Regions from separate parts of the Paenibacillus sp. EKM10P genome, predicted to be linked through region 1. Evidence: riboswitches for the same ligand, from Rfam matches in the RefSeq annotation. Region 1 holds a riboswitch; the other holds the start of a gene.
The links. A riboswitch is a leader RNA that binds a small molecule or an ion and turns the genes downstream of it on or off. The one in region 1 is predicted to bind cyclic di-GMP.
Positions count from the first base shown of each region.

Region 2: it holds a riboswitch for cyclic di-GMP, as region 1 does, so the genes downstream of both, HFE01_RS24105 (LPXTG cell wall anchor domain-containing protein) here and HFE01_RS01085 (glycosyl hydrolase) in region 1, are expected to answer to the same signal.

Region 1 is NZ_JAALET010000001.1:293,259-309,542, forward strand. Features, by position in the region: gene HFE01_RS01045 (O-antigen ligase family protein) at 1-1,410, shown strand, start outside; gene HFE01_RS01050 (lipopolysaccharide biosynthesis protein) at 1,416-2,795, shown strand; gene HFE01_RS01055 (glycosyltransferase family 2 protein) at 2,818-3,657, shown strand; gene HFE01_RS01060 (glycosyltransferase family 4 protein) at 3,644-4,831, shown strand; gene HFE01_RS01065 (glycosyltransferase family 4 protein) at 4,828-5,976, shown strand; gene HFE01_RS01070 (glycosyltransferase) at 6,005-7,105, shown strand; gene HFE01_RS01075 (UDP-glucose dehydrogenase family protein) at 7,111-8,439, shown strand; gene HFE01_RS01080 (sugar phosphate nucleotidyltransferase) at 9,184-10,560, shown strand; cyclic di-GMP riboswitch class I at 10,716-10,797, shown strand; gene HFE01_RS01085 (glycosyl hydrolase) at 10,811-12,409, shown strand; gene HFE01_RS01090 (PD-(D/E)XK nuclease family protein) at 12,458-14,752, shown strand; gene HFE01_RS01095 (hypothetical protein) at 15,062-15,244, shown strand; gene HFE01_RS01100 (helix-turn-helix domain-containing protein) at 15,296-15,664, opposite strand; gene HFE01_RS01105 (YveK family protein) at 15,993-16,284, shown strand, end outside.
Region 2 is NZ_JAALET010000017.1:29,084-45,367, reverse strand. Features, by position in the region: gene HFE01_RS24150 (bifunctional diguanylate cyclase/phosphohydrolase) at 1-1,847, shown strand, start outside; gene HFE01_RS24145 (copper resistance CopC/CopD family protein) at 2,144-3,820, shown strand; gene HFE01_RS24140 (YcnI family copper-binding membrane protein) at 3,852-4,601, shown strand; gene HFE01_RS24135 (stalk domain-containing protein) at 4,850-6,097, shown strand; gene HFE01_RS24130 (winged helix-turn-helix transcriptional regulator) at 6,167-6,577, opposite strand; gene HFE01_RS24125 (NAD(P)H-dependent oxidoreductase) at 6,762-7,436, shown strand; gene HFE01_RS24120 (TIGR02328 family protein) at 7,536-7,916, opposite strand; gene HFE01_RS24115 (DUF445 domain-containing protein) at 7,950-9,206, opposite strand; gene HFE01_RS24110 (AraC family transcriptional regulator) at 9,839-10,720, shown strand; cyclic di-GMP riboswitch class I at 10,771-10,851, shown strand; gene HFE01_RS24105 (LPXTG cell wall anchor domain-containing protein) at 11,087-14,635, shown strand; gene HFE01_RS24100 (class D sortase) at 14,747-15,412, shown strand; gene HFE01_RS24095 (cupin domain-containing protein) at 15,502-15,969, opposite strand.

The DNA.
Region 1 (16,284 bases):
TGGCTAGGAAGTCGGCGTGGAATCGGCATGATCGGCATGGGGGTGCTGGCTTGTATGCTACCACTCGCCATCGGATTTGTCAGCGCCAAGATGAATCCCACCACGAGCCAGCAAGGAGCCATATTGCTGGCGATCGTTTTTCCAGCCTTCCTGCTGGCGATCTTGCAATCACGGCTATTGATTTCTTACACATTGGTGGTGTGGGCAGTAGGCCCGGAAATCCGCCGCATTGCAGATTGGTTGGAGGGAACGTATCACTCGGTTTCCTTGTTGAGCGTAGCGCCGCTGCTGGTAAGCAGCATGCTGATCATTCCTGTGCTGCGGGGGATTCATCTGGCGGAAAAGCCATTAACCCGGATTGCTGTATTTTTCGGCATAGAGTTGGCCTACGGAAGTGTGGTCGGGTTATTCAAAAATGGTATTGTTTTTGCTTATGATTTGGCCAATTATGTGGTTCCATTGCTTCTATTGCCTTATCTTGCGATTAAGCCTATGAAAGCCAAGGAGCTGGACCGACTGCTGTATTCATACGCCAACATTGCTGTTCTAGTAGCGATATACGGCATTATTCAGTACTTGACGGTGCCTCCTTGGGATGCATTTTGGATGAATCATGTGGAAATGAATTCCATTGGCGTGCCAGAACCGCTTCAAATTAGAGTGTTTTCTTCCATGAACTCGCCCGGCCCATGCGCTATTTTCCTGGCAATGGCACTTGTACCAATGCTGATGGAGAAACGGTGGCGAGGCACATTGGGATGGATTGGAGTCCTGCTAACAGTCGTTTGTCTCTTGGTCACGCTCGTACGTTCAGCCTGGCTGATTGCATTCGTCATGTTGCTGGCTTACATCCTCAGCTCATCCTCCAAAGGAAAGTGGAAGACCCTGTTTCAACTTGCTATCGTCGGTCTTCTTCTCTATATCATCGTTCCAAAACTTCCGGGGGCAGAAGGTTTGGTGGCTCGCATGCAGACGTTGACAGATATTCAACAGGATCATTCATACAATGAACGTTTGGATCTACTGCATACAATGCTTCCGGCGATTACTAACAATCCGGTCGGGCAGGGGATCGGGAGTGTAGGTATCGGAACCAAGCTTGATAACGGCGGCGATCTCGGTGAACTTGGGATTATGGATAATGGATATATTGCCATTTTCCTCACCTTCGGTATTTGCGGAGCATTCTTTTTCTTCGGTGGTCTGTTCGTTATCATCAAGCGCCTTCTCGTCCGTATTGCCGAACGGAATTCCAGTCAGCCTTATATCAGACTGGCGTTGGCTACATGGGCCGGAGCTGTAGCCAGTCTCATATCGGATAATGGTTTCCCCGGTATGCGCGGCTATTTGATCTGGATGATGATCGGAATAGGACTATGGGCAAAAGATGTCATCGCGGAAAGAAGGTAAAGGCTGTGCAAAACTTACAAGCATTATCCGCACCTGTCCGGACACTATGGTCCACGGTGATTCGGTTTGCCAAAAGCAAGGATAACAGCTCTGCAGCAGTAAAAACGATGATATTCAGTATGCTGATTCTCGTCGTGAATATGCTGACTGGTGTGCTGACGGCACGATTCTTGGGTCCTACTGGACGCGGGGAACAGACAGCGATGGTGAACTGGTCCCAATTTCTTGCCTTCTGCATGAGCTTCGGTGTTCCATCTGCATTGATATACAATGCCAAAAGGAAACCTGAGGAAACGGGTAAGCTGTATGGTCTGGCCTTGCTGCTGGCTACGGTATTCGGGGGAATGGCGACACTCGTCGGAGTATTTCTAATTCCTTATTGGCTGCGCTCTTTTTCTTCATCGGTCATACTTTTCGCGCAGTGTTCTATGATGATGTGTCCGCTCATAGCGATTTCACAGATCAATAATGCATTGCTTCAAGTTCGCTCGGAATATAAACAATACAATTTATTCCGGTACCTGGTACCACTAAGTACACTGCTGGGTCTGGCGATTCTGATCCTGACGGGGACAATGAATCCGTACACCTCAGCATTGGCTTACTTACTGCCAGGCTTGCCGATCTATATCGGTGTCACGATACGAATGATTCGGCTGTACAAACCAAAGGTGAAGAACAGCTGGACGCAATTTAAAAATCTCTTTACCTACGGTATGGGTTCATACGGGAATGATCTCATGGGGCAGGTTTCCACTTACATTGACCAGATTTTGATTGCAGGTCTGCTCAGACCTGCTGATCTCGGTTTATATGCGGTAGCGGTCAGCCTGGCCCGGATGGTGAATGTATTTTCAACCTCGATCATTGTCGTGTTGTTTCCCAAAGCCTCTGGTCTGGATAAGGAAGAGGCAGTGGCCATAACATTCCGGGCATTTAGAGTGACTTCAACGGCAACCTTTTTGGCTGCGGTGATGTTAATGCTGGTTGCTCCGTTCGTATTTACATTGTTATATGGTCAAGAGTTTAAACAAGCGCTTACGGTATTCCGGTTTCTGGTGCTTGAGGTTGCTATCAGTGGAGGTACCATGGTGCTGGCACAACAATTTATGGCGCTGGGTAAGCCCAAACTGGTTACCATTCTACAGGGTGTCGGATTGGCGCTCGTCATTCCATTGCTGTCCATACTCGTGCCGAGATATGGATTGACGGGTGCAGGGATAGCAATGCTGTCTTCGGGGATTTTACGGTTCGTTTTCATTTTATGTAATGTTAAGTTCGTTCTAAAAATGAAAATTCCAAGACTGCTTATTTCCAAACAAGATTTTCAATGGCTCCGATCAACGATGTCACACTACATCCGGAAAAAGCCAGTTAACGGTTAGATAAAGAAGGAGGCACCCGCTAATGAACCACATGTCTAGCGTTCCCGCGGACAACCGGATATCCGTAGTTATTATCGCTCAGGATGATGGCACTCGAATTACAGCCGCCATTAAATCCTGTCAGCCCTTTGCGGACGATATCGTCGTCATTGACGGAGGGAGCAAAGACAATACGATTCAGGTAGCTGAATCATTGGGCTGTCGGGTGTTTTCCAACCCATGGCCTGGTTATGCCAAACAGCGCATGTTTGGTGTTGATAAAGCGGAATTTGATTGGATTTTCCTGATTGATACAGACGAAGTAGTGGATGCAGAGTTGCTTGGTGACTTGTTGAAAGTAAAGGAAACGCTCCACGATCCGGCCAAAGCCTATTCTGTATTTCGCATTGGCGATTTTCTCGGCAAATGGATGAACAAAGGCGAGTATTTGGTTCGTTTGTACAATCGGCGAATTTATGGCATTACGAATAGTCTTGTTCATGAAATGCCGGATGTAGCCTCTTCCCAGATCATCAATCTGGAGGGCGTGTTATGGCACTATGGCTTCCGCAGCATCAGCGATCATATGACCCGTTTTAACAAATATACGGATCTGGAAGCAGAGACGGCATTTAACAAAGGAAGATCCTTTCGGATTACCAGACTGTTGTGGAGGCCGCCTGCCCGCTTTGTACAGAAGTATTTTGTTCAAGGCTTATACCGCAAGGGGTTGGCGGGTTTTGCCGTAGCCGTTTTCTGGGTGATGTATGAGTTTCTCGTCTGCTTCAAGCATTATGAGTTAACCAAGCGGCGAAAAAAGATTGAAGTTGTGGATGGCGGACAAACCGAGCAGAAAGGAGAAACCAGCTATGTCGTACAATAACGGATTTCGTATTGCGGCAACCGGGCTGAGCTGGCCGTCCTTGCAGCCAGGAGGTCTCAACACATATTTCAAATCCATCTGTGAGCAGCTTACGCTAGAGCGCAATACGCTGGATGCTTTAATCTGTAGTGATGAGCAGCCTCAGGCGCCTGAACGTATTCGTATTCATTCAATTGGTAGCAAGCAGCAATCCATCTGGAAGCGTCGAGAGCTGATGCAAAAATATGCAGCAGAACTGTTCGACAAGCAACCGATAGATGTGCTGTATTCCCACTTTGCTCCCTATAGTGTCGGACCGGCACTGGAGGCGAAAAAAAGAGGAATCCCGGTCGTTACCACCTTCCACGGACCGTGGACGGAGGAAATGAAGATTGAAGGACAGGGAATTAAGCATTTTCTTAAAACGACGTTGGCCAAATCCATTGAAATGAAAGCTTATGGTTTGGCGGATAAATTTATAGTGCTAAGCGAGACTTTTCGGGATATTTTACATGAGCACTATAAAGTTCCACTTAGTAAAATTCATATTATTCCTGGTGCGGCGAATGTAGAAAGGTTCCATCCGGCAGAGGATCAGGAGGCCGTACGGAAGCGGCTGAATTTGCCGCAAAATGCGACGATTGTGCTAACCGTTCGTCGTCTTGTTAATCGCATGGGACTGCTACAGCTGCTTGAAGCATGGCGGCGAGTAACCGAGCGACACCCTGATCATCTGCTGCTGATTGGTGGGAAGGGCCCCTTGATGGAGGAATTGGCTTCCAAGGTGGCGGAATACAATCTTCATAATCACGTAAGATTGCTTGGTTATGTGTCGGATGAGGAGCTGCCCCTGTACCATCAAGCCTCGAACTTGTTCGTTGTGCCAACACAGGCACTAGAGGGTTTCGGTCTGATTACAGTCGAGGCGATGGCCTCGGGACTACCGGTGCTGGCCACTCCTGTAGGCGGCAACAAGGAAATCTTAAGAAGATTCCGTCCTGAGCTTTTGTTCCAGGGGACGGACAGTGAAGCCATTGCTGCTGGGCTGCTGCGTGTGCTGGATCATCGTGAACTTCTACCGAATGCACGGGAATGCCGGGACCATGTCCTGAGCAGATACACATGGGGACATGTAGCGGAGCAGGTAGAAGAGGTGTTCCGACAGGTCCTTGACAGAAAGGCGGCGGCGAAATGATGAGAGTAGCTTATATTGACCATACGGCAAGATGGAGCGGCGGCGAAGTCGCTTTGTATAACATCCTGACGAATATTGGGGAACATATCGACCCGCTCGTTATTTTGGCGGAGGAGGGCGATTTGGCGGATCGGCTTCGGCAGCGTGATATTGATGTGCGCATCGTTCCACTAGATGATTCGATTCGCAATCGAGGACGAAATGCTGTTAATCTGGGTGCGCCTGCAGCAGCCTTTCGATTGCTGGCTTACGGCAGAAAACTCGCGCCATTGCTGCGTGAGGAAAAAGTCGTGTGTGTGCATACGAACTCACTCAAATCTGCACTGTATGGTGCAGTAGCCGCCAAATCGGCGAAGCTGCCGTTGATCTGGCATATCCGTGACCACATCGGTCCGCCGTATCTGAAGCCGATTGTAGCCAAAGGGATTCGGCTGATGTCCCGCTTTTTGCCTAACGGTGTGATTGCCAATTCCAAATCCACGCTGAGTGCATTGGAATTACCCCCGGACAAAAAGACGCTCGTCGTCTACTCCGCTTTTGCCAAAGCAATTACGGCTCGTGATTCGGCTGCGCATTTGCGTGGCGATGACTCGTTTAACGTCGTATTGGTCGGCAGATTGGCGGAATGGAAGGGACAACATATTTTATTGGAAGCGGCACGTTCTTTTTTACCAGATCAGCGTGTGAAATTCTGGCTGGCTGGAGATGCGTTGTTCGGAGAAGAGGAATACAAACAACGATTGGAATCCACGATGCGCGAATATGGGTTGACCAACGTCAATCTGATGGGACACGTCGATGACATTCAGGGACTGATGCAGCGCTGTGACCTGCTAATTCATACTTCCATTACACCGGAGCCATTCGGTCAAGTCATTATTGAGGGAATGGCTGCAGGTTTGCCAGTGATCGCTTCAAACGAAGGTGGTCCCAAGGAAACGGTGGTACCTAATGAAACCGGGCTGCTCATTGAACCGGGAGACCCGGCCAAGCTGGAAGAAGCCATCCGCTGGATGCTGGAGCATCCACAGGAACGTCAGCAGATGGGTGAGAGAGGGATGGAACGGGTCAAGAAGCATTTTGTCATCGAGAACACTGTTAAGGATATAGTTCATTACTATAAGGGTTTGTTGGCAGGAGTCTGACCGACATTCGCGTTAAAGGATGATTCAGATGAAAATAGCGATAGCACATGATTACTTAATCCAAATGGGCGGAGCGGAAAGGGTAGTAGAGGTATTCCATGATATGTATCCGGAGGCTCCCATCTTCACAACGGTGTTCAGCGACGAGCGCCTGTCGCGCAACTTGAAGGATGCGGACATTAGAGCCACTTGGCTACAAAACGTCCCAGGAGTGAAGACCAATTTCAAAGGAGTGCTGCCGCTGTATCCCATCGCTATCCGTGATTTTGATTTTAGGGATTTCGACATTGTTTTAAGCTCCAGCAGCGCATTTATGAAAAGCATCCAGGTACCCAAACATACGTTTCACATTTGTTACTGTCACACACCGATGCGGTTTGCCTGGGATTACGATACATATATGGCCCGGCAGTCCAAATCCAACCTGCTCAAAAATATGCTAAAGCTGTACATGAACAGGCTGAAAACATGGGATGCCAAAACTTCTCGCAACGTAGACCAGTTTATCGCCAATTCTTCCGTCGTCAAACGGAGAATTCTGCACTATTACCAACGGGAGGCAGATGTTATTTTCCCTCCTATCAATACATCCCGTTTCAAACGTGCTACAAGCATCGGTGACTATTATTTGATCGTATCCCGATTGGTGTCTTACAAGCGCATTGATCTCGCGATCGAGGCATTCAAACGTAACGGTCTCAAGCTGCGCATCGTTGGTGAAGGACCAGATCGTAAACGACTCGAAGCCATGGCTGGCCCGAACATTGAGTTCCTCGGCAGGCTTGAGGACGAAGAGGTTAACAAGCTGATGGCCGAATGCCGGGCGCTTGTCTTTCCGGGGGAAGAGGACTTCGGTATTACGCCTTTGGAGGCGAATGCGGCTGGACGGCCAGTTATCGCTTTTCAGGGCGGGGGAGCGCTGGATACGATTGTTCCTCATGTGAACGGCGTATTTTTCCGCAAGCATCAGGTAGACGATGTGCTGGAGGCCGTCGCAAAGGTCGAGCAACATGCATGGAATGTGGACGATATCATTACCCATGCCCGCAAATTTGATGAAGATAACTTCAAGGATCAATTGAAAAAGTATGTAGAACAAGCCTATGTGAACTTTCTAAAAGGAGGATGAACGGAATGAAGCTGGCTGTAATCGGTACTGGATACGTTGGACTCGTCTCGGGTGTGTGTTTTGCGCAAAAAGGTAATGAGGTGATTTGTGTCGATCTGGAGCAGTACAAAATCGACATGTTGAATCGGGCAGAATCTCCGATCTATGAACCGGGTATTGAGGAATTGATCGCGTTGAATCTGGAAGCTGGCCGTTTGGAGTTCACCTCGGATTTGGCCGATGCGGTACGTCGCTCGGATATCGTTATTTTAGCGGTAGGTACGCCTTCACTGGCTAACGGCGAGGCGAATTTGTCTTACATTGAACAGGCGGCTGCCGATGTCGGCAAAGCCATGAACGGGTACAAGATTATTATGACCAAGAGTACCGTACCTGTCGGAACGAACGAAAAGATTAAGGACGTAGTGGCTCGACATACGAGTTTGTCTTTTGATATTGTATCCGCGCCGGAGTTCCTGAGAGAAGGCTCAGCCATCAATGATACGCTTCATCCAGATCGCATCATTATTGGTTTGGACAATACAGGTTTGCGTGAAACAATGGTCACTCTGCATCAGGTATTCACGGATAAAATCTATGTGACCGATATCCGCAGTGCTGAAATGATCAAATATGCCTCCAATGCGTTCTTGGCAACTAAAATTTCGTTTATTAACGAGATTGCTAATATTTGCGAAAAGGTTGGCGCGGACGTTACCTGTGTGGCAGAAGGTATGGGCATGGACAAACGGATCGGTTCCTCTTTCCTGCAAGCAGGGATCGGATACGGGGGCTCTTGCTTCCCGAAAGATACGAATGCGCTCATCCAAATTGCGGGTAATGTAGACTATGAATTTAAGTTGTTAAAATCGGTGGTCGAGGTGAACACTGACCAGCGCTTTATGATTGTATCCAAGCTGCGTGAATCGCTGGGTCAGCTAAACGGCGTATCGATTGGCATTTGGGGCCTCGCCTTCAAGCCTAATACAGATGACATCCGCGAAGCTCCAGCACTGGAAATCGTAGAAACGCTCATTCAGGCAGGTGCTATTGTCAAGCTGTATGATCCCATTGCGATGGATAAATTCAAGGAGCGCGTGGATCACCCGAATATTATATGGTGCTCCTCCCCGCAGCAAGCCGCCGAAAGAAGCGACGCTGTGTGCCTGCTGACGGATTGGGAAGAGTTCAAAGAAGTTGATCTCGTGCAACTGGGCTCTATTCTACACAAGCCAGTTCTGATTGACGGTCGTAACGTATTCACCGAGGAACAGATTCAAGGCTCTGGACTGGAATACTACTCCGTGGGTCGTCCGCGGATGAGTGGATGGAACAGAGATAAAGTGGAAGTTTAAAAAGTAACAGATTAAAAAGTGACTGTGGTGATGTGGGAGGCGCTGAAGGCGCTGCGCGTGCAGATTGTTCTTCCGATTGCTGTTACCCCCGGATTTTCTGGATTGTATAAAACATTCAAAGGTTAAAATCCGGGGATAAAGGCAAACGCTGACGCTTCTTCAGAACAATTCTGCCCGCTCCGCTGCTTTTGCCGCACCAAGTCACGATGTTTAATCTCCCATCTTAGGGGATGGGAGTAGTAAGGGCGTATCGGAAGGAGCGGCACAGTTGAAGCCGCTCCTTCCGATTAAGGCGCCATGCGCTGTACCGCGGCGCCCCTGTGGAGCAAGCCTACCATGCGGATACGCTATGTTGCTCCTGCGGAGCAAAGCTGCCATCGCGGTTGTCGCAGCAATCTTGGCAAGGCGTTACGAAACCTCGATTACTAGAAGCTTGCAAGCCCAGCGGGCAAGCCCCGAAAGTGTGAGATTTTAACAGGCTGACCAGACTTAATAATGTCCGGTCGTGCCTTTTGCACCACAAGGTATGATCGATATGATGCATTTTTGAGTAGCGCAGGAATAGATTTGAATCTGGAGAAGCGGAGCGTTCGCCTTTGACGTGGGATTCTTACATATAAATGTCTTACACAATCCGAAGAATCCCACGGCAACAGCGATCGTAAGATCAAATCCATACCGTAGCGGGTAGCAACTCATCATCAGAACGATCACCCACACATAATAGAGAGGAAGTGGAGAGTTATGAAGCTCGTACTTTTGTCTGGTGGTTCCGGTAAAAGATTATGGCCGTTATCCAACGATTCCCGTTCCAAACAGTTTTTGAAGGTACTGGAGAGCCCGGAAGGGATTTCGGAATCCATGGTGCAGCGGGTATGGAGACAATTGGGAGACAACGGATTATCCGAATCCTCGTTTATTGCGACAGGGAGAGCGCAGGTCGAAATGATCCAGAGTCAGATCGGATCGAATACGCGCATCATAGTTGAGCCGGAACGCAGAGATACCTTTCCTGCGATTGCGCTGACAGCGACTTATCTATATTCCATTGCGGGTGTTTCGCCTGATGAAATTATAGCTATATTGCCTGTAGATCCTTATGTAGAGGATGCTTTCTTTGCTTCCGTTGCCCAACTGGAGCATACACTTCAGGAGAGTGAAGGCAAGCTTGCATTAATCGGGGTTGTCCCTTCCTATCCTTCAGAGAAATACGGTTATATTATTCCGAAAAACGATGCCACTCAAGGTAGCACAGGCTACCGCGAAGTGAGCCATTTTCAAGAGAAACCCGACCGGGAGCAGGCGGAGCGTCTGATTGAACGCAATGCTCTATGGAACTGCGGGGTTTTTGCATTCAAATTAAGCTATTTGCTGGATATCCTGGCATCCAAGGGTTTGCCGCTGAATTATGAAGAAATGCAAAAGCAATACGCATCTCTGGAGAAAATCAGCTTTGACTACGAAGTCGTTGAGAAGGAGAAGGACATTGTTGTTCTTCCTTATGATGGTTTTTGGAAGGATTTGGGCACCTGGAATACGCTCACAGAAGAAATGTCTAATCAGCAAGTGGGCAGAGGTGTAGTAACGGAGGATTGTGTTAATACAAGCCTTATTAATGAGTTGGACATTCCGGTAGCGATCATTGGAACGAATGATCTGATTGTAGCCGCTAGCCCAGATGGTATTCTTGTGACCAATAAGGCAGAAAGCCCACGCATCAAGGAAGTGCTCAAGGCTCATGATCAGCGTCCAATGTATGAAGAACGTCGTTGGGGGCAGTATCGAGTTGTAGACTATGTAAAGTATGACGAGGGTAATGAGGTACTGACCAAACGAATCCGCGTACACAAAGGTAAAAATATCAGCTACCAGCTTCACTTCAAACGAAGCGAAATCTGGACCATTATTAGCGGCGAAGCGGAAATTATTTTGAATGAGAAGCTGCACAAAGTGAAGGCCGGTGACGTAGTCCGTATCCCTGAAGGAACCAAGCATAGTATTTTGGCTGTAACCGATGTGGATTTTATAGAGGTGCAGACTGGCACTGAGTTGGTTGAAGAGGATATTGTACGCTTTTGCATGGATTGGAATGAAATTGCCCGTCATCAATTTATCTCATAATCGTTTTCGTAAAAACGAAATAAAGAAGATTTGATGAAAATTTATAGCCCAAACTGTCGAAATTGGGCGAAAACCTGTAAATTCATGAACATGACCTATTAAATTTTGGTAAAAAAAAGTCGATACTTAGGTTAAGAAGGAATCCAAACTCCTTCCAACGATAAACGCAGCCCTGTCGAAAGGCAGGTACGCAAAGCTAAAGGGCCTTCCCGTAAGGATGGCAGCCTGGCTACCGAAAGGAAGAGCAAAAGTGAGATTCAATTTTATTCCTCTGTATCGACTGATACGTCATGTACTCCCCGTAGTTATAATTTTTTCTTTGTTTCCCGTCGGATTTGGTGATTCTCTGTCTGTGGTGAATGCCGCTTCATTACAACCTGTTAATTCGGACGCTTGTACTCAGGCCCGTGAACTATACAATTATTTACTCAGCATCTCTGGAAAGAAAACAGTCACTGGTCAGCATGATTATTTGGAAAGTCCAGATGAATTAAGCAACAAGGTCCAAAAAATCAGCCAGGCGTATGTGGGTCTGCACGGCTATGAGATGGGAGCCATCTCTGGTCAATCTGACGCTACAGAAGCAGCACAACGTAAAAATGTCGTCGATAGCGCTATTCGTTGGAGTAGAGCAGGTGGCATTGTGACGATGACTTTTCATGAAGCGCTGCCGGGTAGACCGCTGACTTGGGCCAATGTGCAGGCCAAAGTAAGTCAGGCGGAGTTCAATAAATATGTCACACCAGGCACTGCGCAGTATAACCTCCTCATTGCCGATCTGGATAAGGTCGCTGTATCGTTAAAGCAGCTTCGTGATGCAGGGGTTCCGGTATTGTGGAGACCTTATCACGAAATGAATGGTGACTGGTTCTGGTGGGGAAACAAAAACAATTTCAATCAGCTATGGAATATCATGTACGACCGTTTTGTTAACACGCATCAATTGAACAATCTGCTGTGGGTGTGGAGTCCCAATGCTCCCAATTCCTACACTGTCCCGTATACCCCAAAATATCCGGGGGATGACAAAGTGGATATTTTGGCAGTAGACATCTACAACAATGATTTTAAGCAAAGTCATTATGAAGGACTGCTCGAGTTGGCACGGAATAAGCCGATTGCCATTGGCGAGCACGGTGAGATACCTAGTTCTGAGGTGTTGCAGGCTCAGCCAAAATGGGTGTATTCCATGACTTGGGGCAAGATGCTGACCGAGAATAACACAACCACTCAAATACAGGATTATATGAACGATGCGAAGAGTTTGACACGGGATGATGTGAAAAATGGGCTGGAGGCCATCCAACAACCCGGAGATGTACCGACCTTACCGGATGAGGGACAAAGTGAGCCTCTCCCAGCTCCACCAGTAGTGATTGCTCCTCCAGCTCCGACTCCTCCTTCCGTTCCTGATGTAGTATATGTGAACGGGCTACGGGGCGAATATTTCAACAATATGAATGTGAGCGGCAGTCCTGTTTTGATCCGTACAGACAGCAAGCTGGACTACAACTGGCGTGCCATTGCTGCTGATCCAAAGGTAAATGCCGACCAGTTCTCGGTTCGCTGGACGGGTAAAATCAAGCCACAATACTGCGAGACCTATACGTTCACAACCATATCCGATGATGGTATTCGTGTATGGGTAGACGGCAAGTTAGTGATCGATAGTTGGTTCAAACAAAGCTGGACAGAACGAAAAGGCAGTATCGCTTTGGAAGCAGGTAAAATGGTAGATCTAAAAGTAGAATACTATGATGAAAAAGGCGATGCGATGGCACGTCTGATGTGGGAAAGTCAGCATGAAGCGAAAGCGGTGGTTCCCGGAAACGCTTTGTTTCTTCCTTGATAGATACTCTTTCCCGGTCAAAAATTTTGAGGAGAGAGGGTGTATCATATGATGAAAAAATGGTTGACCCATAGGTATACGGTCGTATTATCCGGATTACTAGGGGTCGCAGCTCTAGCCATGATCGCTTGGTTTATATACACGCCTTCAAAAAGTGTAGAATTGCAGACAGATAAGGTAGCGGCGGCCAGTCCAGTATGGAAGCTGGGCCAGAGGGATGACTCCTCAGCGGAATTTAAAGGAGTGGTCGGTAGGGATAATATCGATATTTCTGCAGCAGCAGCTTCTTCCGAATTATCTGCTAAAGCAGCATTTTCGGCGTTGTCGGAAGCAGAAAGTACAACAGTTCCGGTATTGCTCAGCAGTGGAGATATTCCTCCCGGTTTGAATGCATCCACGAATCCAGAACTAACACTTCAATATAAGCTGAATCAGGTTCCTCCCAATGGTATGATATTCCGTGTTCGGATTTTGGATGCGGGCAAAGCGGTGCCGCAGATGGCTGTCTTTTCAAATCATCAGCTGTCCGGAATTATTCAGATTGCCGGGGTATCCGGTACTGGGAGTACCTATAACTTCAAAAATAACTACGAGCTGTATATCCCCAAAGAACAATTGCAAAGCGGTGTTAACGTACTCAAGCTAAAGACAGCGCGCTGCCTATACTGCTCCTCTGCAGAAGATAAAAATGTGTGGTGGACTTGGGATGACTTGAGCTTGGAGACGTTAGCTTCCCCTGCGGCCGAACCGGTACATGGGAAATATATACTGACTGGTACGAATGTAAACAATAAAGAATTTTATTATGATCAGGGTGCAGTTAAGCATCTACCATACGTGCTCAAATGGCTGGGAATTGCCTATAGCGGCAACGTCATGAGGGTCACCTGTGCCAGTAATGTGGGCAAGGCATGCACAGACGTGGATGATTACTATCAAACGTTAAAGCAGTATAATATGCAATCGTCTGCTTTGTATCTATATACAGGTGATATTAAGCTGCAAATAGATGGTACTCTGCCAGAGACGGCCAAGCAAAAGTTGCGCGATTATGTAAAAAAATATGGTTCATACCTTCAATATTATGAAGTAGATAATGAGCCTGGATTGTTTAACCGTTCCAAGGCAGTAGACCTAGCTGTGGCTAAGTGGTTGAATACGGAAGGCAAGCAATTGGCACCGCATCTCAAAACCGTAGCGCCGGGCTGGGCTTACTGGCCGACTTATTCTACCAAGGCGTGCAAAAATCAAACCGGAGGTACGCAGAAATGCGGTGATCCGGATGGATGGGAACGGGACCCAGCGCAGCGTAAACAGCTGGAGGAAGTCACCGACCTGACCAACGGACACGCCTACGGTGAATCGTATAATGAAGAGGGCGGGGGCAGCTTCGTTCAGAATTTGAAAACCTTCGGTGGTTCGAGCAACGGACTGGCGAAAAAGATGCTAAACACGGAGTTCGGTACTAACGATACGCATCGAGACAATCCTGATTACGGGGCTAGTCAGCCACAAGCAGCTGCATTCGATCGGATTATGCGATCGCAAATCGGGTTTGCCGATATGTTTATCCAGCACGCTGCTTTTTATAAGGATTACACGCTGTTTAAAACAGGCTTTGATCTGCAAAGCCACAATCCGGCTAACACGGAAATCTATCCGTTTGGGCAAGGGCAGGACACCCGCGTTAAGATCATGAGACGCTTAAGTCTAGCCTATGCCACGCATGGCAAACCGCTGACTTATACCATACTGAATCCAGAGGAAACCAAGGATAAGATGGTTTATGTTCGCGCGGTGGATACGTCCAAGCTTAAACCGCTGGCAGGTAGCGGCGCTACCTCGAACAAATTGCTGGTGAACCTAGTGAACTTCGAATCCACTACGCAGACCGTTCGTGTACGGGTGACGATGCCAAAAGCTGGTTTGTACACGGGGGAACGTTTTGGGGCGGGTTCCACCTACAGTCAGGCGCAGCGTTCCATATCAGGGCTGAAGGCTTCTCCTGCCCTTGATTTTGAAGAAAAGCTGGGCCCTGGCGAATCGGTACAATATATTTTGGAATTAAAAAGTACAGATCAAACCACGGCCTCTGCCCCAACAGAGGTGAAAGCAGCCTCTATTCAGGATGGGGTGGTAAAGATTAATTGGCTTCAAGCAGAAGGCATATCTTCCTATGATGTGCTGCGTGCTGACCGGACAGACGGTGCCTATCAGGTGATTGCCTCGCAAGTAGAAGGAAGCACGTATACGGACCGCACTGTAAAAGCTGGAAGTCATTACGTCTACAAAGTCCGAGCGACCGGAGGTACTCAGGTTTCTCAGGCAGCCGAGGTCGCTTAGTTACACCGGAATGCATGTAGGACCTTACCTAATGAATATCTAATATCATTTCGAAAAAAAACAAAGAAGAACCTATCAGGAAAAAATAGGACCTGACAGGTTCTTTTTTATTTGTAAATCGTTCTGAATTGCCAATACTTTACGTATAATGGAGAAAAAAATAAGAAAATCCTTTTATATTCTCGTCATAAGACGACAACATTGCAGCTATGTATTCATATATAATAGTTTTGTTCATGACTATACATACATGGTTTGTAAGGAATTTCTTTCCGGTGACCAAGAATAATAAAGTGAGGTTAATGCTGAATGAATAAGGAAACAGAATTAGGGGAGAACAGCCCTCTTATTCAAAACAACGCACGAAAAGCAGGCAAAGCGGCTATCCACTTGGACATACGGAACATTTTGCTCCAATGTGGGATCACGACACCGGAATGGCTAAATGGCGATGTAGATGATATCAAGTGCCGGGAGGACAAGCGCATGTAAATTTCAGTTGCTGGTCCTACTTGATCCAAACACCGAGCAGTAGCGCTTTCATTATTCCATCATTCGTTCCATTCGAACAAACGCGATAAAGCGCTTGGCTTCTTCCTCAGTCAAGGTGCGTCCGTCAATCGTCAGGTTAAAACGTCGCAGAATATCCTCGTCGGACAGTTCAAGCTGATCCACAAATTCCCTCACACCTGAATCTAATATGGCTGTCGGCTGGCTCGTACGTCCCACCAAATAATCGATGGTTACCCCGAAAATATCAGCGAGCTTGGTCAGGATCTCAAAGTCTGGCTTGCGTCTATTTTTTTCATAGTGAGAAAGAGCCGCCCGCGTAATTCCGAGGGATTGTGCTAATTCCTCTTGTTTTAATCCCTTATGTTCTCGTAATTCAGCGATGCGGGTTCCATAATTCATCTGTTTTTCCTCCTGAAGGCAAGGTTAAGAAAGGTAAAAAGAGCAATTTTACGCTTGACAAGATACAATTTGTATCATAAATTAATTATGTAGGTTACATAACGTATCCTTATTTCATAGTTTTCACTTATATCTTCATTTATATACCCTTAAGAGGCCAACGATGATTGAGCATTGTGTGCTTATTCGCTGGCTAGACCTTCTATGCGCTATTATACAACATTTTACTATAGATTAGAGGGTCATGCATCGTTCTTTTCCCCGTCATGCAGAGGATCAGTACAAGCGTTATTCATCGAAAACAAGTCAAGCAGGGAGGACTGGTCTTGTGCAGTTGAAAGAGTACATCCGTTTGATCCGCAAAAGAATGTGGTTGATTGGTAGCATTGTACTGCTGGTGTGTACTGTAGTAGGCATAAAAAATGTATATTTTACCCCGCAGGTTTATGAAGCTACCGCCAAGCTCATTATTAATCAGACGCCACGACCGGACCGTGCAGGTGTCGTCGATTACAGTGTGGTGCAAACCAATATAGCTCTAACGAACTCCTATAAGCAAATTATGATCTCCTCGGCGATTATGGATCAGGTGGTCGCCAGCTTCCCCGATCTTAAGGTTA
Region 2 (16,284 bases), on a different contig from region 1:
TGAGTATATTAAAAAAGCTGCAAGAACGGGTTACCACGACGGGAATATACGTATTTTTCATGTGTATGGTAGGCCTGATCGTTCTCTTGTATACGAACCATTGGTCCTTTTTGCACTATTCGACGACAGAGTGGGTCACGATCTATTCCCTGTTGGGAGCAGTTCTGATTCTGGAGCATTTTACATTCCAGTTGCCACCAGCCAGTAACAAGCAGTCCATGGATTCCTCCGTGTACCTCGCTTGTATTTTTGTGCATGGCACTGAAATTGCCATTTTGATTTTGCTGTTCAATGTGATCATTGCTGCGTTTCGGCATACAGAACTGTCCTGGTGGAAACATGCCGTCAATTTTTCCATTTACGCACTTTCCATTTTCCTGTCGTCAACCGTGTTCGAACTAAGCGGCGGAACGCAGGGAGCCTTGAACGAGGACCATTTTGCTTCCTACCTGCTCGCATTGATCTGCTACTTTACGGTAAACACAATCACCTTGGGCATCTACTTCTATATCGCATATAAAGGGTCGTTCAATGAGCTCAAACAGGCTTTTTTGGCAGAATCCCTGCTTGTATACTTATGTACACTCATCCTGTCTTTGGTCTTGACCACGCTGATTTATTACAACGGCATTTTAGGACTTTTGCTGTTCTTGGGGCTAAGCATGCTCTTATCCCACGCGTTCAAGCAAATGTTCACGATGTATCGTGAGATTGAAGAAAAAGCCAACACGGATCGCAGAACAGGGCTGTACAATCACAGCTACTTTGAAAATACACTTGAAGCTGAACTAAATACATCCAGATCGCAGAATACTCCCCTAAGTTTGGCGCTGATTGATATTGATGATTTCAAAAAATACAATGATCATTTCGGTCATCTCAAGGGCGATCAGCTACTGGGGTTTCTCGGTGAGTTTCTCAAAAAAGAAACGTTCGGTACTCATATTACCGTATCCCGCTATGGTGGAGAAGAATTCACTTTGCTTATGCCCGATCATACTGTTGAACAAGCTTATGAAAAGGTCAATGCTATCCGAAAAAGACTGAATGATTCCCGTTACGAGGGAGTTGAAATTTTCCCACACGGGTGTCTGTCCTTCTCCGCAGGCATTGCACAAAGCCGCATTGACATCTACGACAAATCACAGCTGGTCGATCTAGCGGATAAAGCACTGTACTATGCCAAGAAACAGGGCAAAAATATCGTTCATACACACGGCAGTCTAAATGAAGTGGAACGTGAGGTCGATCTCGGACAGGATATTCGTGATCTGGAGCAGCAGCTTAATCTATTCTTGTACAAGGATATTAACACCTTCAAGCATTCCAAACGTGTATTCAGATATGCAGCGGACATGAGCGATGTGCTTCAGCTCGGTCCGAAGGATAAGCGGCGTTTTTTACTGGGAGCTCTCATTCACGACATTGGCAAACTGGAAATACCCTGGAATATTCTTAATAAAAAAGAGAAGCTGTCTAGCGAGGAATGGCGGATGGTACAAGCTCATGTCATGTGGGGCAAACGTATTGTCGAAGCCAATGAACGATTCATAGATTTAGTTCCTTTTGTGGAGCTGCATCATGAACGTTATGACGGGGGAGGCTATCCGTTTGGCTTTAAGGGCGAGCAAATCCCAAGGCTGTGTCGGATGCTGACGATCATCGACTCTTTTGACGCGATGACAACAGAACGTCCCTATCAACCGACCAAAACATTCGAGGAGGCCATCGAAGAATTGCGTACTTGTTCGGGGAGCCAATTCGATCCCGATCTAACGGCTATTTTTATCCAATATATTCAACATAAGCAACCTGCTTTCACGCAGTCTATAGAAGCAGGCATCTAATGTCTCATACACTATTCCACTTTATCCCTACTGTGAAAGAAATCCAGGCGATTTCTTTCACAGTAGGGACTTTTCATAAGAGCGGCATTTTGCATCATACTCATTATTTCAAATTTCATATAAATGTCATAATTCGCTCCATCTATTCACGCTATATGCACTATGATTAAGATAGGAATTGGTTTGTCCGTATAAAATGCTACAAATGAGGATATCCTCGCTTCAAGTAATCGAGAGAAGGTGACTTCACAGGCATGTTGTACCTGTCCAGACCAGCCCGTGTGGCTTGTCTTTTATTGCTGTGTCTCCCTCTTCTGCTCCTGTTTCCTCATTCATCGTGGGCTCATGCATTTGTCGTTGAATCCAGCCCGACCGAAAATCAGGTTTTGGACAAGTCCCCTTCTCAGGTGACTATCACTTTCAACGAAGATTTGCAGTCTGCCTTCATGTCCATCAAAGTGACTGATGAAACAGGCAAGCGGGTCGACACAGGAAAAGCACAGCTCAATCGAGAGCACCCATCCACCATGGAGATCCAATTGATTCCAGGGGTGAAGAATGGAATTTACACCATCACTTGGAGAGCTTTGTCCGCAGATGGACACCCAGTCAATGGAGTGATTCCATTTCAAGTAGGTAGCGGTTCCAATGCGTATACCGATCAAGCTCCCCCTTCTGAAAGCTCTGGGACATCACGAATCGACTTAATTGCTGTCCGTTGGCTCCTTTACATAGGGTTATCGCTGCTGTTTGGAGCGATTTGTTTCCGACTGTTCCTCTTACCGAGCATAAACCGATCCAAGAATCGCAGTGAACAGCAGACGCTTAGTCATCGACCCTCTGACACATTACCCCGTTGGACTAAGCTGCTCTGGAGCGGCTACGGCATAACGTCTGCTGTCATTTTAATTAGCCTACCGCTTCAGGCGTCTTGGGATGCCGGAGTTTCCATCGGGGAGGGCTTCTCACTCCCTATTCTGGGAGAAGCTCTTCAATTTACGGGAGCAGGGCAAATCTGGTTTATCCAGATGATTCTCGTGCTGCTTCTAAGCGTAACGCTAATTTATGCGATCGATCCCAGCATTTCTGATCGCCAGCGCCGTGTTTGGGGCTACAGCTCCGTTTTACTCACGCTGAGCCTCATGCTGTCCAAGGCCTTTGTCGGGCATCCGGCAGCAGCCACCCATCCGGCTCCAGCCATTGTGGCAGATTTCGTCCATCTTGCAGCGTCAGCTTTTTGGATCGGATCACTTGCCGTCATGGTGGTGTGCCTGCCTGTTGCCGGATTGGAGCTCCCTGTATCCGTGCAGGCAACTCTGCGACAAACGGTCCTGCGCCGCTTCGCTGGCTGGGGCATGGCTATGGTGGCGGCGCTACTCGCCACTGGTATCTATGGAGCGGTGCTGTACATTCCAGCTCCCTCCATGCTGCTGAACACATCCTATGGACTCGTTCTGCTTGGTAAAGCAGCGCTACTGCTAGTGATGCTGGTCTTCGCAGCCAGCCAGTTTCGCAGCGCTCGGCAAGCGGCGGCGAGCAAGCGAGCCGCCGGAGGATTGCGTACCGAGCTGTCCGTCGGTCTGCTCGTGATGCTACTGGCAGCGGTGCTCACTCACCTGTCACCTGGCCAGGCACCTGCTGTACCGTTTGAGGAGACTCGCACTACTGGCGAATACAGCGTTACACTGGCAGTCAGCCCTAATGCTGTGGGCAGCAATGAATTTAAGGTAGCCATTCAGGATAGCAAGGGTGCCGCCGTTTCAGGAATCCAGCAGGTCACATTAACGCTTATCCCAGCTAATCCTGACCAAGATCAACAGGAATTTGTCTTGCCCGTGAAGCAGCAACAGCCTTTCCGCAGTCAGGAATTGATAACCTCCGAAGGAACATGGGCAGTAAAAGTACATGCTCTGACAGCATCACTCGATGCGGTTGATGCTGAATTCACTCTGCAAGTAGACGGTAAAAAATAATTATTTTATTCTTAAAAGGAGCGAAATAAATATGAATACAACGATTCAAACAGCAAAATCCAGGTTGTCCAGGTTAGCAACTTCCATGGGGTTAATTGCGGCTGGTGCCTTGCTTTTTGCAGGTATGGCCAGTGCGCATGTGACGGTCAAGCCTTCTGTTTCACAACCTAATGCGTGGGAAACGTACACGTTGAAAGTGCCTGTGGAAAAAAACATTCCAACCACTAAAGTGGCCTTGAAAATTCCCAAAGAGGTCGTTTTCAAACAATACGAGCCTGTACCGGAATGGAAGGTAGCCACCGAAAAAGACAGCTCTGGCAAAATAACTACCGTCACCTGGACGTCCGAAAAAGACGGAATCCAAGCGGGTCAGTACCAACGCTTCAGCTTTGTAGCACAAAATGCAGATCAGAATACTGCAGCAGCCTGGGACGCCTTCCAATATTACAGTGACGGAAGTATTGTGGAATGGACAGGCGATGAAGGAAGTAACAATCCTCATTCCATTACTACAATCACGGCGGATGCCACACCGGAAACTCCTGCTCCTGCCGCAGACAGCGGACATGATTCGGCAGGCACCGCAGAGGGTCATGCAAGCACAGATACGGCTAAAGATAGCAGCAGCACCGCACCTACCTCGGACAATGCTGCTGAGGCTGCCCCTGCTGCTTCTGCTCCAGCAAGCTCTGCTGCACAAACCACAGCATTTGTCCTCTCGATCATTGCAGTCGTTCTTGGTGCCGTAGCTGTCGGCATTGCACTCAAACGCCGCAAATAATCTGGGTTACAATAAAATATAAAACTGTTTTAAAAAGAAAAGGCTGACACCGTTTTAAAAGGTGTCAGCTTTTTTTATATGAAAAATAACGATGTTTTTCTTATACTATTCAGCTTAAATACATACTCAGATTTATCTCATCCTATCATTTCACATTCACCTATCTATCATTTTTTTGGTAAAATGGTAGAAACCTCACGATTCTAACATGATAGCATTGCAATCTATTGAGCATAGGAGATCATAGGATGAAAATCGTAAATAAGGCTTTGTTATCTAGCGTTATCCTTCTGAGTACCGCAGCGGGCATCTATAGCCCCATGGCACAAGCGGAGTCGAGTAAGATCAGCATCATGCTGGACGGATATCCATTGCCGTTCCCTGTACAGCCTGCCATGATGGACGGCACGACGATGGTTCCCTTTCGCGCTATTTCTGAGGCTCTGGGCATTACAGTGAAATGGGATCAAGCCAGCCAAAGCATCACCGCTACCAAAACGCAAGGCAGTGCAACCAAGCAGGTAGTTCTCAAAATGGGGAGCCGCAATGCCACAGTAGACGGACAAACCGTTCAACTAACAGCCGCACCGCAAACCGTGCGCGGCAGCACGATGATTCCGCTGGGCTTTTTCGGACAACAGTTTGGAGCCACAGTCAACTGGAATCAGGGAACACGGACAGTCTCTATTACATCGCCACGTGAAGCTATGTATACTGTAGGCTTCTATGCGCTGTCTTCCTTTGACCAAAAATCCAAAATACCAAATTTTAATGCCGTTGCCTTCGGCTGGAGCCGAATTGATACGAACGGACAATTCACAACGACTGGCAAAGAATATAAATGGCCACAAGCTGCCGGAGCTGTAACGCCTGAGTCTATTTTACAGGAGGCAGATAGCCAGGGGACTTCCCCTTACCTGATGGTTTATTCTGTAGACGGTAATCATGAGCTAACCAAGGTTTTGGAAAATACGCAGCTTCAAGAACAGACCATTTCCCAAATCGTCAGCACTGCCACCGATAAGCAGTTCAAGGGCATTACGTTAGATCTTGAAGGATTAGGCTGGAGCGGCGATAAGGCCAAAGCTCGTTCTGATTACAACGCTTTTATTAAAAAGTTATCGGCCAAAGCGCATCAAGCGGGACTCAAGCTCACCGTCGTTCTGCATCCGCTGAATAGCTCTTACACTGGTTATGATTACAAGACGCTGGGTAATCTGGCGGACGATCTGATCATCATGGCCTATGATTACGGACAAAAATCTACGCCTGAGCCATTGGATAAAGTGGACGAAGCCATAAAACTGGCGTTGAAGGAAACCTCGCGGGATAAGCTCATTTTGGGAATTTCAATGGGTAGCGAAAAAGACAGCACCGTTAACGCCAAGATCGGTTTAGCCAAACGTTATGACCTCAAAGGAATCGCTATCTGGCGTCTGGGCATCATCGGAGAAACAGCCTGGGCACAGATGAACGAAGCCATCGAGTTTAAATAAGATTATATTTTATAAAGATATCCCGTTCTTATTCCGCCCGCTAATGATTCTCATGCGTCTGCTATGAAATCATCGGTGGGCTTTTTTCATGTCTATTTTAGCAAAATGCTTGCCTGACTTGGAAGTTGTCGCCACAGGCTCGCAACCCTGTTCTCCGTAGAAGACACCCCAGTCTCTCATAAAATCCAGCAACGGTCTTAACGTATCTCCCAACGGGGTAAGCGAGTACTCCACACGCGGTGGGTTCTCGTTATAAATTTCACGGTGCACAATGCCATCACGCTCCAATTCGCGCAACTGCAAGGTTAGCATCCGCTGTGTAATATTAGGGAGGGTCCGTCGAATTTCATTATAGCGCCGTGGTCCTGTGGTCAAATGATACAAGATGACCCCCTTCCATTTGCCGCCTATAATCCCAACAGTTGTCGCGACAGGACACCCAAAATTAACGCTAACTGTATGTTCCATCTCCTGTGCCATGTATTCCCCTTCTTTCTACAGGTTGTAGACTAATAGCCCCAGACCTACAAGGTACAAATATGTGCGTACTTGTTCCCGCAAAAAACTTTCTATATGATGACTATATATTCGATATCAACTCTCATTATAGTAGCAGAAAACCAATGGAGCACCAACTAAACCCAAATCTAAAGGAGTACATTTCATGTCCAATACATCAGCTAAAAAACAGGAAATTCTGGATGCCTTTCTATTCAGACATGCCACGAAAGAATTCGACCCTAATCGCATCATACCGGAGGAGGATTTTCAATTCATTCTCGAAACTGGACGACTTTCCCCAAGCTCCGTAGGATTTGAACCTTGGCAGTTTGTAGTCGTACAAAATCAGGCATTGAGAGAAAAACTGGCTGCGGTTTCCAGTGGTGGTCAAAAGCAGATCCCAGCGGCCAGCCATGTCGTTTTGATTTTGGCACGTAAGGATGTCCGTTATGATTCACCTTACGTGGAGTACATGTATAAAGAGGTGAAGGGTATGTCTGACGAAGACTTCGCCTCCCTACCAGGCCGCTATAAGATTTTCCAAGGTGAAAACCAACGCCTGCTGGAAAACGAACGCACGTTATTCGACTGGGCCTCCAAGCAAACTTATATTGCCTTAGGTAATATGATGACAGCGGCAGCTCAGATCGGCATTGATTCCTGCCCGATTGAAGGCTTTAACTATGATCAGGTGCATGCCATTTTGGAGGAAGAAGGCCTGCTGGAGGACGGGCTGCTGGATATTTCAGTCATCGCTGCCTTCGGTTATCGTGCTCATGAACCCAAGCGGGAAAAATCCAGGCAACCACTGGAGAAAGTTACACGTTGGGTTCTGTAGCCTGCGACTCATACCCTTCCAAACCTAGGACATTAAAGCATCTAAAAAGCGGGCTTGCGGCGCTTCATCTGAATGATGAACACACCGCAGCCCGCTTTTTTAGATCACTTCAATCTCTATTAAAATTCCTTTGGAAGCCAGGTTATCCAGGCACTCCTTCATATATTCGTCATCATGCTCCACATATGCGTCCGCGCCTGCCAGTTCCTCGCCTAGCTCCGCTTCCCAAGGTTCACACTGCTTACCACGATACAATGGCTGTTCCCATAGTGGATCAACATTGTATCCTCTGCTTTTCATTTCGTCCATAATGAGCTTATGATAGCGTACCAGCAGCATGGGGTGATAGTCGAACACATAATTCACTGTGGCGTGTGGCTTTCCCCACCCGTTCCCCCGCAGGGCACAACACTCACGATGTTGTCCCAACAGTTGGGGACGGGGGAGCTTGCCAATCAATTGTTCATGCCAAAGCCTCATGCTTCCACAACCTTATCTGTAGCTTTTTCTGTATTATTGGATTAGCATACGGATACCTGTCAGTACAATACCGATCAGGAAGCCTGTTACTGCGCCGTTAATACGTATCCACTGCAAATCCTGTCCCAGTTTGTCCTCCATCAGTGCAATCAGGGATTTGTTGTCCATTTTGTCTACATTTTCGCGCACCAGGTTACCAATCCGGCTATGATTGGCTTCCACGAGACTAGTAATTCCTTCCACGATTCGTGCATTAATTTTGTCCAGCAATTCGGTATTCCCTCTTAAATCAGCCAGCATCCGATCCAGTAACGGTAAAATGTAGGTCGGCACATAGTCTTCGTCTTCCATATAGTTCAATAAGCGGGTACGAAGCTCTTCCATTTTACCGAGCACGGACGCTTCGCCTTCCCAAGCTTCAATCAGGCTATCCTTCCAGCCGTTCAGCCCTTCCTGAACCGTCTCCTTCGTTGCCAATCGGGTCACCTGTGTTCTCAGACCGTCGATCACTGCCAGACGGCGCGGATGCTCTTCCCTTTGCAGCTCCGCTACCTGATCCAGCAGGAAATGACGAATCATTTCACCCATGCGCTCTTCGTTCAGATAGCCGAGGAAGGCGTTCAAGGCAAATTGCATCAGCCCGCTCACCTGCAAACCACTGACAGCCTGCATCCCTAAGGTGCCAAGTGTATAGCCTGTTTCCGGTCGCAAAAGCCAGGATTCCGCCTGCTCCAGCGTGTAATCCAGTGCGCGAATATCATAGCCCTTCTCACTGGATTGGCGGGCAAGCGCCTCCAGTAGTGGTCCGGCATCGATGTCCGTCACCTGTCGCTTGATCTCAGCCACGATAATCGGAGCCAATTCCGCGAGCGGGAGCGACTGGACGAGTCGCTTGGCGAGCACATCTATCGATGCTGCCGCTTCTGGTGTACGCAATCCTTTTTCCACACCGTCCAGCATCAGCTCCGCCAAACGAATGTCCGCGATTTTAGAAGCAATGCTGTCTTTGTTCAGCAAGTTATTTTCCACCGTATTCACCAATGCATTCGTGAGCTTGTCCCTATTTTTGGGGAGAAGCGCCGTATGTGGTATCGGGATGCCTAGCGGATGACGGAACAATGCTGTGACAGCGAACCAGTCTGCCAGTCCCCCTACAAGTCCTGCCTCAAAGGCTCCGGCTAACAAACGAGCCCACCCATATTGCTGGAAGGGCACCGTGGCTGCAAAGCCTGCCCCTAGAATAACGAGCGACCAAGCCGCTGCGGTTTTCGTATTTTTGGGTTTTTCCATTCTGTAATCCTCCAAACTAACTATCGAGTAAGTTAAGCACTTATACATGTATTACCCATCATATCATTGCCTGTATAATTTCCAAAGTTGAGAGCGTTTTAATTCAACACATAAGAACATTTTTTGCGTAATTTTTTATGCATATATCTCTCTTTTTTACATTCATGTTCGTGAACCAAATCACAACACTGGGTCCAAAATCTCATTTTCAATAATAAGCCTTACGAACCATTTTATCAGAACCAAGTCCTAAATTTCTTAAACCGAAAGGAGAAGTGAATGGAAAAGTTGAATGGGCATGTAAGATATTTTTTTCAGCCCTATTCTATATTTGACCCCAGAAAGGATTTGAATCCATGATGACCTCAGAATTCTTTCAACAATATTCGACCTTTTATACGGATGACCAAGTTGAATATCCATAAGAAGCGAGGCTTCTATAAAACTAACACACTTAATTTGATATATAGACATATTTAATGTTATAAAGTGCAAATTTTGATATTAGACATATTTAATGTGATAAAATAAACTTTTATTAAATAGTAAATCATGTTTAATCAGCCATTATATATTGGTAAAACAAACCAAGATAAGCTAGATAAAATTGCTTTTTTGTAAAGGAATTGAATATGACAACAGACCAAAAAAACATCGAGGGCCTCTGGAACGGCGAACCTGTCGTAATTGTGCGCACCCCCTCCGCTTTTGCCAAGCAATCCCTTTTATATATTCAGGAATTAGGATATTTCCAAAAAACCTCTGATTTTACAATAGAAAGGAAAGAACTCACCTCCTTTTTGCTTGTTTTTACGCTGTCTGGTAAGGGAGAGTTACTGTACCAGGACAAGAAATATATTTTAAAGCCTCATGATTTGTTTTTTGTTAGTTGCGAGGAATATGTACAATACAGCACCTCCGGTGATGAAGCCTGGAAGTTTATCAGCTTATACCTGTACGGCAACCTGATCGAGCATTTTTACGAACAATTTGCCAAGCATAATAAACCGGTAATATCCGTGCACAATCCGTCTATTATATTGGACAAGCTGCATGCTCTAATCTGCGGACAGTCTGATCGGAGCCTTTCCGGCGAGCTGCTAACGTCCAGACTCATTGGTGAGATACTGACGTACATTTTGCAGCATCCTTATGATCAGCGGCATGTAAATGCTGGAACGCTCAGCGAAGTACGTCGGGTGCAGCAGTACTTGGACCAGTCCTATTGTGAACGAATTACGCTAGACTCACTGGCAGACATGTTCAACCTAAACAAATTTAATCTTGCTAAAAATTTCAAAAAACAGATTGGATTTTCTCCAATTGATTATCTCATTAATGTCCGGATCACAGCCGCTCAGGGATGGCTTAAAACCAGTGACATATCCATTGTGGATATCGCAAGGTACGTTGGGATTCCCAATACAAGCCATTTTATCAACCTATTCAAGGAACATGTAGGGGAAACACCTCATTCCTTCCGTAAAAAATGGGGAAACCGCTCCAAACTGTAAATAGGAGGTCTCATGTACTCCGTTTGATAGACGATAGACGAACAAGCTATTCAAGCTAATGGCAAAGCTGTCGAAAGACAGTGACGCAAAACTATAGGGCCTTCCTACTCGGATGGCAGCCAGTTACCAGGTGAACGAGCTTTTTATTATGCCTTTTTACATAGCTCCATCACAAAATTGCTATACCTCTCTCGAAGAAAAAACCTTGATCACTATGATCAAGGTTTTTTTCTGTTGGGGTAGTCATGTCAACCTAGCATGCTGAATATACTAATTTCGAACTAGGAGGAGGGAAGGAAAACAATATAACACAACATAACCGCCGGAGCTTGCCATATTACGATGAATAGGAGAATCACTTGGAGCATGGGAACCAAAATAAATGTCATGATTATTGCCTTATTGCTCATTGTCCAAAGCTTTTTCAGCACCACACTGGCTTACGCAGATCCTCCTGCCCCTGAACTGCCGCACAGTGCTGTATCCGATCCTACAACCGTTACGGATGCTGTATATGCGGTCCCAAACCCTGAACCCCCTAAGGAGGTTCCGCCAAACACTGTCCCTTCCGTGCAAGGAGCAGCTCATTCAAAGTCTCAAAAGGAAGCAGCTCCCCAGAGTATACTAACGAAGTTGAGTCTAACGGACGAAGCCGGACGTGTCATTGATGCGGTATATAATCCAGGTAGTACGTTCGACATTGGATCAGCCATCCAACTTGGCTATGAATGGGAGCTTCCTGACGATACTTATAAAGCAGGGGATACCTTCACCTTTCACTTACCAGAACAGTTTGTCATCTACACTGATATCTCATCTCCGCTAGTGACTACAGACGGGACCGTGGGGTTCTTTACAGTAGATCGTCAGGGTAAGGTCATCATGACCTTTAACCAATATGTAGAGAACCATTCCCATGTCAGCGGCAAACTGCAAATTAAAACCGAATTCACAAAAGAAACGGTGAAAGGCAGCACAGAAGTCATCATTGCGATTCCAATTAAAGGCGGGGTTCAAACGGTCATCGTAAATGTGAAACCCCAGTCAGGGCCAACCTTAAGCAAGCAAGGAAAAATAAATGGCACCCACCAGATCGACTGGGCCATTGATGTGAACAAACAGCTAAACACCGTTAAACACGCCCTCATTACCGATCCAACTCCTTCAGGACTGGAACTCGTGAGAGGCTCTATCCGACTCTATCATCTGCAAGTCAATATCGATGGCACGACCGTTGTCAAAGACCTAGTGAATGCGAGTAAATACGCCATTGAATCGGATCAAGCCGGGACCGGATTTGCAATTCGTTTTCAAGATGCTAGCATTAGCACTGCCTATCAGATCCAATACTCCACCCGCATTACTGGCAACGAAACTCGCTTTTCCAACACAGCGACGCTTTCAGGAGATGCGATAGATAACGTTGCTGCCACCGCTACAGTTCAGGTGGAGCGTGGTGAATTTTTGTCCAAAAAAGTTGAAAAGTATGATCATGCCACACAAACACTCTCGTGGGCCATAAGATATAACTTTGGCGAGACAAAAATCCCCGAAGCCAAAGCCCTTTTAATTGATCATTTCAACAAAACTCAAAAATTGCTGCCCGGTTCTTTGAAAGTATTTAAGGGAAATACACTGGAGGAGCTTCCATCGTGGGCGTACACCGTCATCCCGGTTGACTATCCCGACCGTAACGGCTTCAAACTTCAATTCAACTTCGACGTAGATTCAGCCTATACCATCCGATATCAGACCCAGGCTAGAGGCCGCGTCTATGAAGATGAAAAAATTACAAACATCATCACCACAGATGGAACCCAGAAGATCATATCGACGGAAATCACAAGCGGAGTTATGACTAAAATGTATGACACGCCCAATTACAACACGAAAGTCATACCTTGGGTGATCACCATTAATACAGACTCATACACCATGAAAAATATTGTCATTAAGGATGTGTTCCCTAATGGGGGCCTCACCTTGTTGCCCGACACCCTGAAAATTCAAAGTGTTGACGGTACAGCGGAACTACTCGCACCCATGGATTATGAGCTAGTTCCACGATCAGCGGACTATAAACAAGGGTTTACACTTATTTTTCATAAAACGATTCAGAAAGCTTATACGATCAAATATTCAACTCTCTACAACAATGATTGGAAAACAGATACGACGAAGCCCGAATTTCGCAACAAATCCTTTATAGATTATCAATATGAAAATGGTGAAACATCATCGCATGAGGTGGAATGCCCGATCTGGCCGGACTTTATGACACAACGGAACGGGGCCAAGCAAGGAAGCTATGATGCGAGCTCCAAACTCATTACCTGGGATATTAAAGCCAACTATAATCGCAAGATCCTGAATCATGCGGAAGTGAGAGATGTCTTATTGCAAGGTCAGAGGTTACTGCCTGGCTCCGTAAAAGTATACGATATGACCTTGCTGGGATGGTGGGATGGCGTACAAAAAGGGGCTGAAATCCCGGCAGATCAATATACAATTATTCCTCCCACTAAACAAAATAGTAATGAATTGCGTATCCAGTTCAAGAAGTCGATACAGACTCCGTACTGGATTACCTTTCAAACTTCATTGGAAGGAGAATTGATTGAAAAGGAAATTCATAATCGCGCTCTTCTACTGGATGGACAAAAAACCGTCTCCGATTGGGCAGCCCAAGTTACGGTACCTCATGGCGGGGAATATGTGTCTAAGGCCGGCGCACAAAATGGAAATAAGATCGACTGGAGCATTCGTATCAATGAAGGACAATCACATGTGTCCAACGCTAAAATAGTCGATCAGCCTAGCAACAACCAAATCTTAATTGAAGATTCCTTTCATTTATACTCTGCAATCATGGCTGCCAATGGAAATACCACCAAGGGCACCGAATTAATCAAAAACCGAGATTACTGGCTTCACATCAAGACAGACACTCAGGGCCAGCAAACTTTTGAGCTTACTTTTGCCAAGGATATTTCCACTGCTTTTATTCTTGAATATCAATCGTTCATTCATGCTGAGGATAAAGCTAAGGTGAGCAACAAGGTTGCTTTTGCAGGAGATCGTTTGACGACAGAACTGCGGGAAACCAGTCAGGAAATCATCGTACGAACATCTTCCGGCTCCGGTTCTGGTGGGGGCGTAACCGAAACCCTTGAGCTGACCAAGGTAGATCAGGATGCTCCCGACAGAGTACTGCCTGGCGCACGATTTGCGCTCTATGATAAGGGACAAAAAAGAACACCGCTTATACAAACGACCAATGCGGAAGGCAAAATCATCTTTTCCTCCTTGCTTCATGACGATTACATTTTGGAAGAATTGGCAGCACCGGAGGGGTATGAAATAACAGAGGGTAAACTTGAGATCAGAATAGACGCAGCACTCCAACAAAGCTCTGGCATAAAGAGGGTTGTAATCACCAATCGTAAAGAAAAGAAAAACGAACCCGAAACACCTGTAAACCCGGGCACACCTACCCACCCAGAGCCGTCTCCCCCAGCGGGAGGCTCCGGAAAAAAACATGATAAAGATCCCGAGGTGCCCGTGACACCATCTATAACCGTTCCTCCGTCACTGCCAAGGCCTTCGGAGGACATTGTCCCTCCACGGGAGGAACCCGCACCCACACCGCCGCCAGCAGCCCGGGAGGAACCCAAAGCACTGCCTGAACCACCAGCCGTCACGCCTCATCAAGATCCGTCTCCTCCAGTGGAGCCGAACGACGAGCCCAAACCTAAAATCCGTCTCCATGAGCCGGAGAAAGTGCCAGAGGAGCCACCTGCGGTGCATCAGTTGCCCCAAACAGGAGAAAGTAGCCCCGTTCCGTTTTATTTGGCAGGCATTGCCATGATTATATGCGGCGTATTTTTGAAATTTAGACGGACAAACCAAAAATAAATGCAATCTACCTGCCCTGATCTTCCGTCTCATTCCCGAGTGGAATGAGACGGAAATGGGGCATTTTTTTCAAAGTATGTATCATCCGTACATTGCTTAGGGGAGATGAGATTGCTGAATCTGCGTAAACTTTCCTATCTGTTTATTGGGTTGGGCTTACTCTTTATTTTGTTTCCTAAAGCGACCGAATGGAATGAGGATCGAGAACAACACAAGCTGTTACAAGCAGCGGAGTTATCTCTAGAAAAAAGCAATTCGGTATTGCCTTCTAGTCTTGCAGACAGCTATGCTCACCTGCCCACTCGGGTTGCGGAAGCTCCGGTTAGTGAGGCACGGCAACATACCTTTCCATCCCCCGCTCCCAATGCCAGCGTTAATGAACAAACTCCCATAGCCACTATTAGCATAAGTCGTATTGCTTTAAAGCTCCCTGTGTTGGAAGGCGCGACGAGGAAAAATATGAAATATGCGGCAGTACATATGCCGGAAACGGGAAAGCTGGGACAAGTGGGGAATGCTGCTATTGCTGCTCATCGAGCCCGTACTCCCGGACGTTTATTTAATCGTCTTCATGAACTGAAGATTGGAGATAAAATTGTTGTTAACGCTCAAGGTAGCCAGTATATGTATAAAGTTTACAGCATAAAGGTAGTCGATCCAATGGACGTGTCTGTTCTGAAAAGCTTCAAAAACCATAAGCTGCTCACGCTAATTACATGCGACCCTCTCGTGAATCCCACCCATCGTCTCATTGTTCAAGCCAAGCTAAGCACCTAAACCTAGCTAAATCGCCCATTCCTATGGATAAAATAAATCAGGCGGGCTATTCCTGCTCGTTTACAGAAATACACCCGCCATAGTTCACATCATGCTTCAGTTGAATTCTTGGCAATCAGCTTAAAATCATCAAAGTGGAATCCTGGTGCAACAACACAGGTTACCAGCACAGGCTCATCCCCCAGCGGACGTGCCGTTTGCCATACTGTTCCTGGTACGAGTGCTTGTGGATGTTGTCCTGCCTCCACATCTGCACCAACGATAATTACCGTTTCTTCGCCAGGTTCTTCTCCGCTTCCACCCAATTTTAGCTCTATAGGACTTCCGCTATGGTATAGCCACAGCTCATCAGAATGGACCACATGCCACTCGGAGAACTCACCCGGATGCAGCAAGAAATACGTAGACGAAGCTGCAAAGCGCGGACCGGAATACACATCCGGCAGTACAGGCTTCGGAATTTGAAAATTGGCCTTCCACATCTCTTTGTACCAGCCGCCTTCTGGATGGGGCTCCATGCCCAATGCCGTGACTAGCGGTGAAATAGCTTTCGTCATTGTCTATCCTTCCTTTACCCTAAATTCCTTCTCCCCTACTGTAAAACATAGCGCTGCTTTTGTCACGTTTCTCCCTCTGCATGTCGAAGATCAATAAACTATGTCAAATTTAATGACATTAAATTGTGGATACATACTCATTTTCATCATATAAATAACATTAAACTAGTAAAAATACATTCAAAAACATATTTAACGTAAAGTTTATTGACATAAAATCTTGTTTTTTATTGTAAGCTTATAGTATCATGAGAGAAATTTTGAAATTCTAATAGAGCTTAATCATGTCAGTCGTCTACTAAGCGATGTATTCAA